One region of the Polycladomyces zharkentensis genome, then DNA from elsewhere that is predicted to be linked to it. Evidence: riboswitches for the same ligand, from Rfam matches in the RefSeq annotation. Region 1 holds a riboswitch; the other holds the start of a gene.
What was found. A riboswitch is a leader RNA that binds a small molecule or an ion and turns the genes downstream of it on or off. The one in region 1 is predicted to bind S-adenosylmethionine.

Region 1 (7,701 bases):
TCGCGTTCCTGGAAATGGGAGACCAGGGGTTTACATTGTTGCGACAGGTAATCGATGCCTGTCGGGGTACACATCCTGATCAAGCGAAAGTGGAAGGAGAACCGGTGGCATTGTCACTTGCGGAAGTCCGCTTGCTTCCGCCGGTGCCCAGACCGCCCAGCTTTCGCGATTTCTACGCGTTTGAACAACATGTCAAAGCGGCGCGGGCGCGACGCGGCCTCAGTATGATCCCGGAGTGGTATCATTTTCCTGTTTTTTATTTTTCCAATCATCAGACCATATTGGGACACGAGCAACCTGTACCCCGACCGAGCGGCACACAATGTTTGGATTATGAGTTGGAAGTGGCGTGCATCATCGGGAAAAAGGGACACAACATCTCCCGGGAATCGGCGAGGGAGTATATCGCGGGACTGTGTATCCTCAACGATTGGAGCGCACGGGATATTCAGCTTGAGGAAATGAAAGTCGGTTTGGGACCGGCCAAAGGGAAAGATTTTGCCACTTCGTTGGGACCGTGGTTGGTTACCCCGGATGAGCTGGAAGACCGAAGAAACGGTGACCATTGGGATTTGGCGATGACTGCCCGTGTCAACGGGGTCGAGTTGTCCCGCGGCAATCTCCGGGATCTGCACTTTTCCTTTGCCGAGATGATTGAGCGGGCTTCTCAGGATGTTTTTTTGTATCCTGGAGACGTAATCGGGTCCGGCACGGTTGGAACCGGGTGTATTTTGGAGCTGGGTACGGAAGTGCATCCCTGGTTGGAGCCGGGTGACATGGTAGAACTGGAAGTAGAGCGTTTGGGCGTGCTTCGCAACCGCATCGTGGAGCGGCGTGATTGATGTCCGGTTTCCCGTGGAACCGGACATTTTTCTACTCGGTACGGACAAATTTCGCCGAAATGACGATGCCTGTCTGATATTGTTCAAAAAAAAGGGTTTGACAAACGTATTTTTTTTGTTGGATAATAGGGACTAATTAAATAGGGATCAACCACTGACTCGTTATCGAGAGAGGCGGAGGGACTGGCCCGATGAAGCCCGGCAACCATGTTCGTCCCCTGCGTTGTAGGCAGGGTACGGGCATAAGGTGCCAATTCCTGCAGTGCCTTCGGGTGCTGAGAGATAAGGAGCAGGGTGGCGTGGATACATGTCCCCCTCTTCTTATCTTTAAGAAGAGGGTTTTGAAATTTTAAAGGGGGGAGCAGGGCGATGAAGCGTGTCAATGTTGCGTTATTGGGACTGGGAACGGTGGGAACGGGAACATATAAAATGCTCCAGTCCAATCAAGACGTGATTGCACGCAAAACGGGCACGCTGTTTGAAGTGCGCCGCATTCTGGTGCGGGATCTGACCAAGAAACGAAAGGTGGAAGGCGTGGGACATCTCCTGACCACCCGCTTTGAGGATGTATTGGACGCGGGGGTGCAGGTAGTGATTGAAGCGATGGGCGGAATCGAACCCACGCGCACCTATGTGGTGAAAGCAATAGAAGCGGGATGTCACGTTGTGACAGCCAATAAAGAGCTGATCGCCAAACACGGGGTGGAGCTGGAGCAGCTGGCGCGTGAAAAGGGCGTTCAATTGTTGTATGAAGCCAGTGTGGGCGGCGGAATCCCCGTTTTGGGCACCTTGCAGCATCTGCTCAAAGCCAACCGCATTCACAAGGTTTCCGGGATTGTTAACGGTACCTGCAATTATATTCTGACGCAAATGGCCGAACATGGGCGTTCGTTTGATTCCGTTCTTGCAGAGGCGCAGGAAAAAGGATACGCTGAAGCCGATCCGACCGCAGACGTCGAAGGTTTTGATTCGGCTCACAAACTGGCGATTCTCTGCCGGTTGGCTTTCGGGGTGGATGTGAAGGTGGAAGACATCCCGAGAAAAGGGATCACGGACATCACGGTTGCCGAATTGGAGATCGCCCGTCGTTTGGGATATTCCATCAAATTGCTCGCCCAAGCGGAACAATACGGTGAAGAAGGACCGGTTGCATTGCAAGTCGCGCCCACCTTGGTGCCGCTATCCCATCCGCTTTCCGGCGTTCGCGGCGTATACAACGCCATCCATGTGGAAGGTGATGTCGTGCAAGATGTGACGCTGGTGGGTCAAGGTGCGGGCGAACAACCCACAGGCAGTGCGGTGGTGGAAGATTTGTGCAATGTGTACCGCCTGCCTGTTTTGCGAGCCGCCTCTCTTCGTCGCCCGATGATTTTGCCGGCAGGTGAAGAAAGTGGTCTCCAGTTCCTCCTGATCGAAACGGAGGATGTATTGCCTGCCGACACGGCGGACAAGTGGAAGGCGGATCTCCTCGATACGGGCATCCAAGTGTTGGATGCGCTCATCTATCCGGATCATGGCCGGAGCCATGCCGCTTTCCTCGTTCGCAACTGGGAGCCGCGGCTGGTTTCAGTCCTGCCTGCGGAATGGGAAGTGTCCGTCAAACGGATCATCACCCGCCCGGTGTTGGCGGCTTCCGTCTCGCAAGAAGAAACAGAAATGGTGGGTGTGGGTTCCGTCAGCTGATGTGGGCGGCGACGCTCGCATCAGGCTGCGATTTCGGGAGCGGGCCTGATATTTTCGTCTGAAGCGTTCCGTTCGTACCGTAAGGGATGTTGTTCCCGATGAGCGAAGCCCCAGGCCCTGACTGAGCAGAAGACCCGGGAAACGCCAGATCGCGGACAGTTTCCCCAAGCGTACGCTGTCCGCGTCGCGATGCCTGGGTCGTAGCGGTCCTGTCTGCTTTCCTGCAGATGAAGTGATCCGGGCAAACAATGTGGACGGTATTCATCAGACACACCCTGGTACAGACCCGTGAAATTTGACATGATGACCGCCTTCCTGCCTTTTGCGGGAAGGCGGTTTTTGGTGTCCGGGAAATTCGGGTACAATGAGGGGGGGATTGTGAAACCGTGGGAAGAAATATTTTCGAACCGGGAAAGCAATGGGAGCGCATGATCCGAACTCTTATTTAGGGCGTGTCTGGTCATTCCGTAAGGGAGCAATGTTTTCCCGGACGAGCGACTGACCAAGCCCTGACTGAGCGAAGACTCGGGAAGCGCAGGATTGAAATCGCGGGCAATTTCCTCAAAGCGAAGCGTACTTTGCCCGCGTCCTGCGCTGACCGGGTCGGAGCGGTCATCATCTGCATCCCTGCAGGGCGCAGGTGGAGCGAGCCGGGAAAGCACTGTGGATAACACCAGATACACTCTAGTCGGGTAGGAAGGTATGAAGCATGACAAAGAACGAAACGATGATTCGCCTGAAAAAGGGGGAAACCATCCGGCTTCCCATTCGCCGTTTGGGCATCAACGGAGAGGGAGTCGGATTTTATCAAAAACAAGTGGTGTTTGTCGACGGGGCCATTCCGGGTGAAGTGGTAGTGGCCCGTGTGGAAAGCGTGGAACGACGGTTTGCCAAAGCCCGTCTGCTTCGGATTCGGAAACGCTCTCCTCACCGAATTCAACCGCCATGTCCCGTTTATGCCGATTGCGGGGGGTGCCAACTGCAGCATATTGATTATCCGATGCAGTTGAAGTTGAAAAAGGAATTGGTGGAAGAAGCGTTTGTCCGTTACACTTCCTTGCGGGAATTGCCGATCGAAGAGACGGTGGGGATGGACGAACCGTGGCAATATCGCAACAAGGCCCAACTGCCGGTGCAGTTACGGGGGAAAAAGGTGGTGATGGGCATGTATTCGGCCCGTTCCCACCGGTTGGTCGACATGAGGGAGTGCGGGGTACAACACCCAGAGACCAACCGCATTCTGGAAACAGCGCGTAAAACGGTGGAAGAGATTGGCATCCCCATTTACGATGAAAAGAAACATACGGGTGTGTTGCGCCATTTGGTGGCCCGCTTCGGGTTTCGGACAGGAGAAGCCCAATTGGTGCTGGTGTGCCGTACCGACGAATTGCCGCAAGAGCGAGAGCTGGTGGAGCGTCTGGTTCGTCGCTTGCCGCAGGTGAAGAGCATCGTGCTCAACATCAACCCGAAACGCACCTCTCTTGTCTTTGGAGAGAAAAACCGCATTTTGTGGGGTAAGGAAACGGTGGATGAGCGACTGAATGAAAATGTGTACGCGCTGTCGGCTACGGCGTTTTTCCAGCTCAACCCGATTCAGACCGTGAAATTGTACGACTTGGTAAAGGAAGCCGCCGAGCTGACGGGAAAAGAAACCGTCATCGACGCCTATTGCGGGGTAGGGACCATCGGTTTGTGGTTGGCGGATCGTGCCGCACGCATCATCGGGATGGACACGATTCCGTCAGCGGTCGAAGATGCCCGGTGCAACGCGAAACGGAACGGGATCGACCACGCCGAGTATCACATAGGTCAGGCGGAAGACTTGTTGCCCCGTTGGGTGAAAGCGGGGCTGCGGCCCGATGTGGTCGTGGTCGACCCGCCGCGGACCGGTCTGGGTCAGCCGTTAATCGACATGTTGCGGGAAGTGCGCGTGCCGCGGCTGGTGTACGTCTCCTGCAATCCGTCCACGCTGGCCAAGGATTGCGCACAGTTGCTGCAAGGGGGGTACGAACTGGAGCGGTTGGTCCCGGTCGATATGTTCCCGCAGACCGCCCACGTGGAAACGGTGTGTACTTTGTCTGCCACCAAAGAAAGGTGATCCGCAGTGGACATTCATAGTTGGTTATGGTGAAAAGTGATCGCAGTCGCCCGTCCGAGTGACTTCGGGAGGTATTCGTAAGGGTAGACAAGCGGCCCGTATGGATGTGACTTTCCAATACGGGCCGCTTGTCTACTTTTTATCGGTTTTTCAACGGATCTCCAGCTTCTCCGTCCACCGGATATCTCCATCCTGTTTTAACCGAATATATGCCGTGCCTTTGGCACCCGGGTCGATTTGTGCGGTCAATGTGATTTCGGCATGTCCTTTGCTGTCCGATTTCAGTTGGAACGGGGCGCTGTAACCGTAAGCACTCGGCCAGGAACCGTCAGCGTTGCGGAACTTGGCCACTTGTTTCCCGCCTTCCAAATAGAGGCCGAGTCGGTATCCTTCGACGGTGCTGCCAGGCTGCAAACCGTCAGCCGTCACACGGATAGACACCGTTTGCCCGGCGGGAATCGGGTTGGGATGTTCTGCTATGTAGCGGATATCCCCGGAAGGTGGAGAGGGTTTCCCCGAATCAGATGCACCGTAGGAGCCCGGTTTGAAGGTGGAGGGGTCCCACCATTTGTATCCGTCGGCGGGCGGCGCCCACGGCTCCTTCTCCGGTTCAGTGCTCTTGGCCGGTTGTTCCCATTCATACAAACGGGTCGGTTGATCCAGTTTCAAACCCGGTACTTCCGAAAGCAGGGTGTAGGATTCCTTTTTGGCCAACCAATTCACCAGATTGACCAACAACACGGCATCGTCTTGTTCGTGGAAACCGTCATGCGTCTTTTTGGGTGCACCTGTCTCTTCGTTGCGGTATTTGGGTGTGTCGTCTTCCACGGGAGACGAGTCGCCGATAAAAGCAGCTTTTCCTTTCCCCGCTTTGGCGATGGCCACCATCGGACCTTCGGGGATACCGCCTCCATTGTAGACGCCTTGGTCGACGGCATGACTCCATTTGGCGTTGGTGCGGGGCAAATAAACGATCCCCTTCGCTTTTTGCGGATCGAGAATGGCGACAGTTGATCCGGCATGCATCGCAAAGGTTTGCACGCCGTTGGTGATCCCGAATGCTTGATCCGGCGGAACGATCTGGTTGGCCGTTACATCCCCGATCGCATTGTAGCGGAAACGGACGCCGAAATGCCGGGCCAACCAGTCGGAACTGACGACATTCTGCATCGGGGGAGAGGCGGCTTCTTCCGGATTCATCCCTTTTGTCGGACTGTTCCAGGCGCCGCGTCGGTAACCGTTGAATGCTTCGGAGGGATCCCAACGGTTTTTGTTTCGGTCGGCATTGTAATGATCGGAGATGAACAAAATGCTGCCGCCGTTTTGGACATATTGCCACATGGCATTCTGCTCCGATTGTTTGTAGGGGTTATTGGCTTCTCCGATGACGAAAACGTCGTATGGTCGCAAGTCGTCGTAGGTGATCGGCTCCTTTTTGCGCAGTTCTTTCACTTCATAGCCTTCATCCGCCAATGCCTGGGCGAAGTCGGAAAAACCCCCGTCGATGACCCAGTCAGCCGATCCGGCTGTTTGTTCATGCGTGTTGTCAAACAACACTTTCTTCCCGTTCGGCTTGTCGGGTACGATCACGGGGGCTTCATCCCTGGGTTTCACCTGTGGTTGGTGGCTGCATCCGGTGGCCATCAGCATCCAGGGAATGAACAAGGCCAGCAGGAACGCGGTGGAAACGATGTTCGCCATTTTGCTTTTGAGCATGAAGGCACCTCCGGGATGGGGATAATCCCATTTTATCACATTTTTTGGAATTCTTCACGTACTTCTTGTCCATCCGGTGGATGCTCAGCCGCAAAAAAATCCCGCGCTTCAGCCGATTGATGGGGCCGAAACGCGGGAGGACAGGGGAACCTCCCAAAATACATTTTGTCTACATCCAAAGAAAAATCAGTGTTTTTCCGTGATCGTTCCAGGTCTGCTTGATCATCCTATCAGACACGTTTCCCGGGTGAAGGAAGACTGCACCTTCTTGCGGAGAACCGAAAAGCGCAGGAAATTCTCCGCAGGCCATTTCCTTTGAAGTGACGTTCCTTTGCCTGCGCCTGCACTTCCGGTACTGCGTTGAAGCATTACGCCACCATTGTCGAATACAACAGATATGCGTTCAACCCCGCGATGACGAATGCGATCGTCCACGCAACGACTTTCAACCATGTCGGGTTGGCGAACTCACCCATCTTCGTCTTGTCACTGGTAAACTGAACAAGCGGAAATACGGCGAAAGAAAGTTGCAGGGACAGGATCACCTGACTCAGGATCAACAGTTGCATCGTTCCGTTTTCCCCGTACATGGCGGTGACGATGACGGCCGGTACAATGGCGATCAGACGCGTGATCAGCCGGCGCAACCATGGGGCAAGACGGATATTCAGAAATCCTTCCATGACGATCTGTCCGGCTAATGTACCGGTCAGTGTGGAGTTTTGTCCCGAAGCCAATAGCGCCACCCCGAACAGCACACTGGCGATGGAAGTGCCCAAGAGCGGTGTGAGCAGGTGATATGCCTGCTCGATCCCGGCCACTTCCACATTGCCGGAACGGTGGAATGTCGCTGCGGACAAAATCAGAATCGATGCGTTGATCAAAAGTGCAAAAAACAGTGCCACCGTGGAGTCGATTGTCGCGTACTTGATTGCTTCCCGCTTGCCTTCCGGTGTTTGGTCAAAACGACGTGTCTGGACGATCGACGAGTGCAGATACAAGTTGTGCGGCATGACCGTGGCGCCGAGAATGCCAATGGCGATGTACAGCATTTCCGGGTTTTGGATGATTTGAGGATTCGGAACGAATCCTTTCGCCACACCCATCCAGTCCGGTTTGGCCATTACCAGTTCCACCGCAAAGCAAATGCCGATGACGACCAACAATGAAATGACGATCGATTCGATGTAACGGAATCCTTTACTCTGCAGAAACAGGATGAGCAGTACATCCAGCACGGTAATCAATACACCGTACAGAAGAGGAATCCCAAACAGCAGATTCAATGCGATCGCCGCTCCGATCACTTCCGCCAGATCGCAGGCGGCGATGGCCAACTCGCACAAGATCCACAAGGAGATG
Region 2 (7,701 bases), on a different contig from region 1:
ACATGGCTATTGGATCTGAAAAAATTTTCAGTAAGTTTTCGGCATCATCCATCGTCATCTTGCGTAATCTGAGTCTTTCTGTCTCCAAGATGTTCATGATCTTCCCCCTGAAGAAAAAATGCCGGTATCTCCAACGCCAGTCCTCAATATCCCCTACCCTTGGTGACAGCTTTGCCGGTATGGCCCCTATGGGAATGACAGGAAGAGGGAGATGAGCCATTCCCCGGTTCATTGTCCGACCGCCGTAATTCATGTTCGGGTCCCCTTTTCAAGTTGTCACCGTCACTTTTATTCCCCGCCGGCAATCGTCCTTCCTCCCAAAAAAGAAACACTCCTTTCAAAAGAAAGGAGTGCGGCTCCCATCAAACCCTGGGCAAGGTGATTCCCCGTTGATGTTGGTATTTTCCCTGTTTGGCCCGGTACGACACCTCACACGCCTCATCGCTTTCGAAGAACAGCACTTGGCAAAGTCCCTCGTTGGCGTAGATTTTGGCGGGAAGCGGCGTCGTATTGGAAATTTCCAGCGTAACGTGTCCCTCCCATCCCGGCTCGAACGGGGTCACATTGGTGATGATTCCGCACCGGGCGTATGTTGATTTGCCCACACAAACGGCCAGCACGTTTTCCGGGATGCGAAAATACTCTACCGACCGAGCCAATGCAAACGAGTTGGGCGGGATGATGCAAACATCTCCCTTAAAGTCGATGAAAGAGTTGGAATCGATCTGTTTCGGATCGATGATGGTGTTCAGCGCGTTATGGAAAATCTTGAATTCATCGGCCACACGCAGATCGTACCCGTAACTGCTCAGGCCGAAACTGACGGCTTCTCCCTTACCGACGTTCCGGTCAATGAACGGCTCGATCATGCCGTGTTCCAAAGCCATTTTTCGAATCCACTTGTCCGATTTGATCGTCATTTCCCATACGACTCCTTTTCTCCCATTTCATAGATTCCCGACTGCATTCCAACCGATATGATACGACAGACAATCACGATTGCAAAGAGACCGGGGCAGGAAAACGGCAAAAAACAATAGCCGTTGTATCAGGGTGTCTCTATTCTACCATATTTGATGTAGAAAAAAGGATCATCCGGGACAATCATCCTCAAACACAAAAATCCGGTCAAGTATTCCCTTGACCGGTGAGACTGCCGACCCATTTGATCCATTCACGGTTCCGGGTGCCGTTCTCTCTCCCGCTCCTGAATCGCAGCGCACTCATGGCAGCGAGTTCGAATTTCCCGTCGTGCGGAACAGAGACGGAAAACAGGAGTCCGCGGACTTTGCCGGCAACGATCCTTGCCGGTATGAACGGTTATCGTTCGCCGAAGACGGCTGTGCGCTTTCACTGCGTTTTTGTCAACAACCTCAACCGGTTCATCACCGGTTGGAAGCGACTGAGACCGTTCGGATCGACAATGCCTGATCCAAATCGTTCAACAGGTCATCCACATCCTCCAATCCGACGGACAGCCGGAGCAATCCGTCGGTGATCCCATGTTGCTCCCGTACATGTTGCGGCATGGCAGCATGGGACATCTTGGCCGGATAGGAGAGGATGCTTTCCACCGCACCCAGGCTGACCGCCACGATGGGGAGACGTACGCGACTCAGCACCTCCCGCGCCCGTTCTCCTGATCCGACGTCAAACGACAGCACCGCACCGTGTCCGCTGGATTGTTGACATTGCAAACGATGGCCGGGGTGTGAGGGAAGCCCCGTGTAATACACCCGTTGTACTTCGGGGTGATTCGCCAACGCACGGGCGATCGTTTCCGCGGAACGGGTGGCAGTGTCCATCCGGGTTTTGAGCGTTTTGATTCCCCTGAGAACCAACCAGGCATCCTGCACACCCAACACCGCACCGATCGCGTTTTGCAGGAAGCCGATCCGTTCGGCCAAGTCCGGATCTTTTACGGCCACCAAACCGGCCACGACGTCACTGTGCCCACCAATGAATTTGGTCGCACTGTGAATGACGATGTCTGCCCCCAACAACAAAGGATTTTGATAGACCGGACTCAAAAACGTATTGTCCACCATCAGCAGCGCACCGTGACGGCGGGCAATCTCCGCCGTACCGGCAATATCCGTCACCTTGAGGGTGGGGTTGGAAGGCGTTTCGATGTAAATTCCCTTGGTGTTGGGACGGATCGCCGCCTCCACCCGGTTCAGATCGGTCGTGTCGACAAAGTCAACCGTAATGCCCAATCGGGGCAACACTTCGGCCATCACCCGATAAGTGCCACCGTACAAGTCCTGGGAAGCCACGAGATGGTCCCCGCTGGAAAACAGCAGCAATACGGTGGAGACGGCCGCCATTCCTGACGAAAAGGCGAATCCGCGGGAGCCGCTCTCCAGCTCGGCGATGGTCTTCTCCAACGCTTCCCGCGTGGGATTGCCCGACCGCGCGTAATCGTACCGTCCCGGTTGATCCAAATCAAACTGGTGATAGGTGGATGCGAGATACATGGGTATACTGGCCGCCCCCGTCCGGGGGCAAATCTCGTTACCATTGTGGAGCAATCGGGTCGCGAACTTCATCCCGTTTTTCCTCCTTCCATACCCGTTCCGCCTGATCGAGCGCCTGCGCCAGATCAGCGATCAGGTCATCCACATACTCGATCCCGACCGACAGCCGAAGCAGACGATCGCACACCCCGACTTTGCGTCGCGTTTCTTCCGGGATGTCGGCATGTGTTTGCGTGTGCGGATACGTGATGAGCGTTTCCACTCCGCCCAGGCTCTCCGCAAACGCGATCAACCGCAACGAAGACAAGAGCGGCCCCACCAATGCGGGCGATTTCACGCGGAACGACAACATGCCGCCGCCCCCGTCGGCTTGTTTGGTCTGTACTTCCCACGTCTCCGACTGCAACGCGGGATAGAACACTTCATCCACCAGCGGGTGCTGACGGAGGAAATGGGCCAATTGATAAGCGTTTTCCTGATGCTTCTCCATCCTCAGCGCCAACGTCTTCATCCCGCGAAGCAACAACCATGAATCCTGCGGTCCCAGCACGGCGCCGATCGCGTTGTGCAGCCCCGCCATCCGTTCGCTCAACTCGTCTCCCTTGGTCACAATCAAGCCAGCCAATACATCATTGTGTCCGCCCAAATATTTGGTCGCACTGTGAATGACGATATCCGCCCCGCACTCGATCGGACGCTGGAAATACGGCGTCATAAACGTGTTGTCGACAATCGTGATCAAACCGTGACATCGCGCGATTTCACAGACAGCACGCAAATCGGTTACCTGCAACAGGGGATTGGTGGGCGTCTCGACGAAAAAGGCGCGCGTTTCCGGACGGATGGTTGCCTTTACTTCGTCCAGACGGCGGAAATCGACATAGCTGAAAGAAAGACCATACCGTGTCATCAACGATTCAAACAGCCGGTACGTTCCTCCATACAAATCGAGCGAAACGATCAAATGATCCCCCCGCGCAAACAATCCCATGACCGTTTGCACGGCGGCCATCCCCGAGCTGCATGCGAATCCGGCCGTCCCACCCTCCAGACGGGCGATCGCTTCTTCCAACACCGCCCTGGTCGGGTTGGCGGTCCGGGTGTAATCATATCCCGTGCTTTGGCCCAATCCCGCATGTCGATAGGTTGTCGAATAATACACCGGATAACTGATCGCCCCGGTGTTGGTCTCTTTGTTTGAACCCAGCTGGGCCAGTTGTGTCTCAATCCGCATGCCATTGTTCCCCCTATTCCCATAACCGTACGGAAAGTCTATTTCGGTCATATCGTTTACACAGACGGAGACGTGCTTTCCCGCTTGTCCCGTCCGGAAAACACGTCCCCTGATTCATCCCGTCATCATCGCTTCGCCCGAATCACCGTCTCTCTTCTCCCTCTGCAATCCGCGATGGCGACATCCAATGAGCCGGCTCATCGGTTGTCATGCCAAATCCTCCTCCAGGAGCGATCGATGACGGGATTTCCTTGAGAGACCGGTTTTCATCCTCCAATTCATTTAAATGGTCCTGACATCAAGCGGTGACGACTTGTTGACTTTTCTTCAACGCCTGATCCAGATCAGCGATCAAATCGTCCACCGACTCAATTCCCACGGACAAGCGTACCAGTTCCGGTGTTACGCCTGCGGCCAACTGTTCTTCTTCCGTCAACTGCTGATGAGTGGTGCTGGCCGGATGAATCACGAGGGATTTGGCGTCACCCACGTTGGCCAGGTGAGAGAAGAGGCGTAAGTTTTCGATGAGTTTTTTGCCCGCTTCCAAACCACCTTTGATACCGAACGTGAAAATGGCGCCTTGCCCTTTGGGCAGATATTTTTTCGCTTTTTCGTACGACGGATGGCCTTCCAATCCCGGATGACTCACCCACTCCACCAGTTCGTGTTCCTGGAGGAACCGGGCAACCCGAAGCGCGTTCTCGCTGTGCCGTTCCATTCTCAGATGCAACGTTTCCAACCCTTGCAAGAACAAAAACGCATTGAACGGAGAAATGGATGCCCCGATGTCCCGCAGCAATTGAACCCGAGCCTTGATGATGTATGCCAGCGGTCCGACCGCTTCCGTGTAGGAAACCCCGTGATAGCTGGGGTCCGGTTCGGTCAATTCCGGGAATTTGCCGTTGGTCCAATCGAATTTGCCCGAATCCACAATCACCCCACCGATACTGGTGCCGTGACCGCCGATGAATTTGGTGGCCGAGTGGACCACGATGTCCGCCCCGAACTCAATCGGCCGGCACAGGTACGGAGTGGCCAGCGTATTGTCCACGATCAGCGGCAAGCCGGCATCATGCGCCACTTTGGCCACGGCCTCCACATCCAGCACGTCCATTTTGGGGTTGCCGATAATCTCCGCATAAACGGCCCGCGTCTTTTCATTGATCGCCTTTTTGAAATTTTCCGGATCGGAAGGGTCGACGAACCGCACGGTAATTCCCAGCTTGGGAAAGGTATGGTGGAACAGGTTGTACGTGCCGCCGTACAGGCTGCTGGATGAGACGATTTCGTCTCCGGCTTTGGCGATGTTCAGGATGGAGTAGGTGATTGCCGCCTGACCGGAACTCGTCGCCAGCGCACCGACGCCTCCTTCCAGCGCGGCCACCCGCTTTTCAAAAACATCTTGTGTCGGGTTCATGATGCGGGTGTAGATATTGCCGAATTCTTTCAATGCAAACAAATTGGCCGCATGTTCCGTATCATTGAATACATAGGAAGTGGTTTGGTAAATCGGTACCGCTCGGGCATTGGTCGTCGGGTCAGGTTCTTGGCCACCGTGGACCGCCAACGTTTCCAAACCGTATTGTTGCGTATCGCTCATCACCATCATCCTTTCGCAGGGATTGAACGCTTTGGGGTATCTCTCCGCATACCCTGTGGGTCGTGTGAGCCTCTCTCTCGCTCTTGCAACACACACTCAGAAGGGCACGCCTGCCAAAAGCCGCCTTTCCGATTGGTGACGGAAGCCTGCAACAGTGGAATGAAAAAGCCTCTTCTCCGATAAGAGAAGAGGCTTTGGATACGCCAGCTCTCCTCTCTTATCTCTCGGAAACCGTTGGCGGCGGTTTCCGCAGGAATTGGCACCTTCCGGTTCGTACAGACCGGGGTTGCCGGGTTTCATCGGGCCAGTCCCTCCACCACTCTCGATAAGAGATTCCAAATCCGATTCAATTGTATCGACAATCAGAAAACTTGTTTTTCATTATACCGGTCTCTCATGTCGCCGTCAACCGCTTTTTAAAGAAAATGTTCCGTCATTGATTCCGTTCCGAATTCCATCTAAAATGGTGATAGATTGCTCATTTTCGGGTCAGGGCGTGTTGATATGCGCCCACACATCAAATTTATTCATCCAAGGAGGCCATCATGTCACGAAACCAAGCGTTGATCGAACTGACGGACAAATACGGCGCCAGGAACTATCATCCCCTGCCGATCGTGATATCCAAGGCGGAAGGCGTCTGGGTGGAGGATGCCGACGGCAACAAGTACATGGACATGCTGAGCGCCTATTCGGCATTGAACCATGGACACCGCCATCCCCGCCTGATCGCGGCGTTGAAAGAACAAGCGGATAAAGTCACTTTGACCTCCCGTGCTTTCCATAACGATCAGCTGGGACTTTTTTACGAAAAAGTGGCTCAACTGACGGGCAAAGAGATGATCTTGCCGATGAATACCGGTGCCGAGGCGGTGGAAACCGCCCTCAAAGCGGCCCGGCGCTGGGCGTATGACGTGAAGAAAGTGCCGGAAAACCAAGCGGAAATCATCGTCTGTGAAAACAACTTCCACGGCCGGACCATCACCGCGGTCTCCCTCTCGTCCAGTGACGAGTACAAACGCGGATTCGGTCCGTTGACCCCCGGCTTCAAAATCATTCCGTACGGTGATGTCGAAGCGCTGAAAGCGGCCATCACGCCCAACACGGCCGCCTTCCTGGTGGAGCCGATCCAAGGGGAAGCGGGCGTCATCGTGCCGCCGGAAGGATATCTGCGTGAAGCCTATCAAGTATGTAAAGAGCACAACGTCCTGTTCATCGCCGATGAGATCCAAACCGGCTTCGGGCGGACCGGCCAACTGTTCGCCTGCGACTGGGAAGACGTCCGGCCGGACCTGTATGTGATGGGGAAAGCGTTGGGTGGCGGCGTGATGCCGATCTCCGCCGTGGCTGGCGACAAAGAAGTGATGGGTGTGTTCGAACCGGGCTCCCACGGCTCCACCTTCGGCGGCAACCCGTTGGCCTGCGCCGTCTCGGTGGCTGCGCTGGATGTGCTGGTGGAAGAAAAATTGCCTCAGCGTTCCCGTGAATTGGGCGAATATTTCATGGCCGAGCTGAAACAAATCCAAAATCCGATCATCAAGGAAATCCGCGGCAAAGGTCTTTTCATCGGAATGGAATTATTCGAACCGGCCCGTCCGCACTGCGAACGTCTGGCTGAAGAAGGATTGCTGTGCAAAGAGACACACGAAAACACCATCCGTTTCGCCCCGCCGCTCACGATTACCAAAGAGGAGCTGGATTGGGCACTGGACAAAATCCGCAAAGTGATGACTGCTTGATCGATGAAATTCGGCCCCCTTGGTTCACGAGGGGGCCGATTGTTGACAAAGTCCTGCGTACTCCGCATTCTTCCATCTGCAAAACGCCGTCTTGTATCCGGACAAGTCACTTGACGATTCACACGGCTAAAGTGTCACAGGCACTTCCTATGGTCATCGTGGGATTCAGCGGAGTCCGAGGTCAATGCCTCTTTTTTCGCCTTGGTTGGCTTCAACGTGATCGGCAAGGCAGTGAACCATTTGCGATTCTTCCTGTAGAGCTTCGCCGTTCCTTGTTTGGCCGTTCCGTCGATGATCCGATCCAACCATTGTTGCTGATATGACCGAGCCACAAACGGAAATCCTGGATCACACAAAATCATCTGGAGAAAACAGTATCCGAGTCACCATAAACTGATACTGCTTTAACTTCGTAGACACCCAGTTTCCGTGTGTTCGCAGACTGGGCGTATTGATATATGTATCCCGGCACACCGATGCGCTTCTCCGGCATAACGACACCGTGCGGAAGTCGCCTTTCATCCCGCGATTGAAGACATGGGATGAAAGGCGACTTTTTCTGTCAATCTCTTTTGTACGGGTGGGCCTTTTCCCCTCTCCTGTTTTGATTCAGCTCAATCATCGATGGAAAAAAGGCCATCCCCCTCTGAT

Region 2: another riboswitch for S-adenosylmethionine. It lies ahead of JQC72_RS03515 (homocysteine synthase); the one in region 1 lies ahead of JQC72_RS04840 (homoserine dehydrogenase).

What each region holds. Positions count from the first base shown of each region.
Region 1 covers NZ_JAFHAP010000005.1:68,425-76,125, forward strand. Annotated here, with positions in the region: gene JQC72_RS04835 (fumarylacetoacetate hydrolase family protein) at 1-842, shown strand, start outside; SAM riboswitch class I at 1,002-1,131, shown strand; gene JQC72_RS04840 (homoserine dehydrogenase) at 1,212-2,525, shown strand; gene rlmD (23S rRNA (uracil(1939)-C(5))-methyltransferase RlmD) at 3,235-4,623, shown strand; gene JQC72_RS04850 (DNA-binding protein) at 4,774-6,339, opposite strand; gene JQC72_RS04855 (Nramp family divalent metal transporter) at 6,708-7,701, opposite strand, start outside.
Region 2 covers NZ_JAFHAP010000004.1:340,709-348,409, forward strand. Annotated here, with positions in the region: gene JQC72_RS03495 (GNAT family N-acetyltransferase) at 1-253, opposite strand, end outside; gene dcd (dCTP deaminase) at 363-920, opposite strand; gene JQC72_RS03505 (aminotransferase class I/II-fold pyridoxal phosphate-dependent enzyme) at 1,386-2,549, opposite strand; gene JQC72_RS03510 (aminotransferase class I/II-fold pyridoxal phosphate-dependent enzyme) at 2,515-3,711, opposite strand; gene JQC72_RS03515 (homocysteine synthase) at 4,010-5,311, opposite strand; SAM riboswitch class I at 5,526-5,643, opposite strand; gene JQC72_RS03520 (ornithine--oxo-acid transaminase) at 5,857-7,050, shown strand; gene JQC72_RS03525 (hypothetical protein) at 7,185-7,382, opposite strand.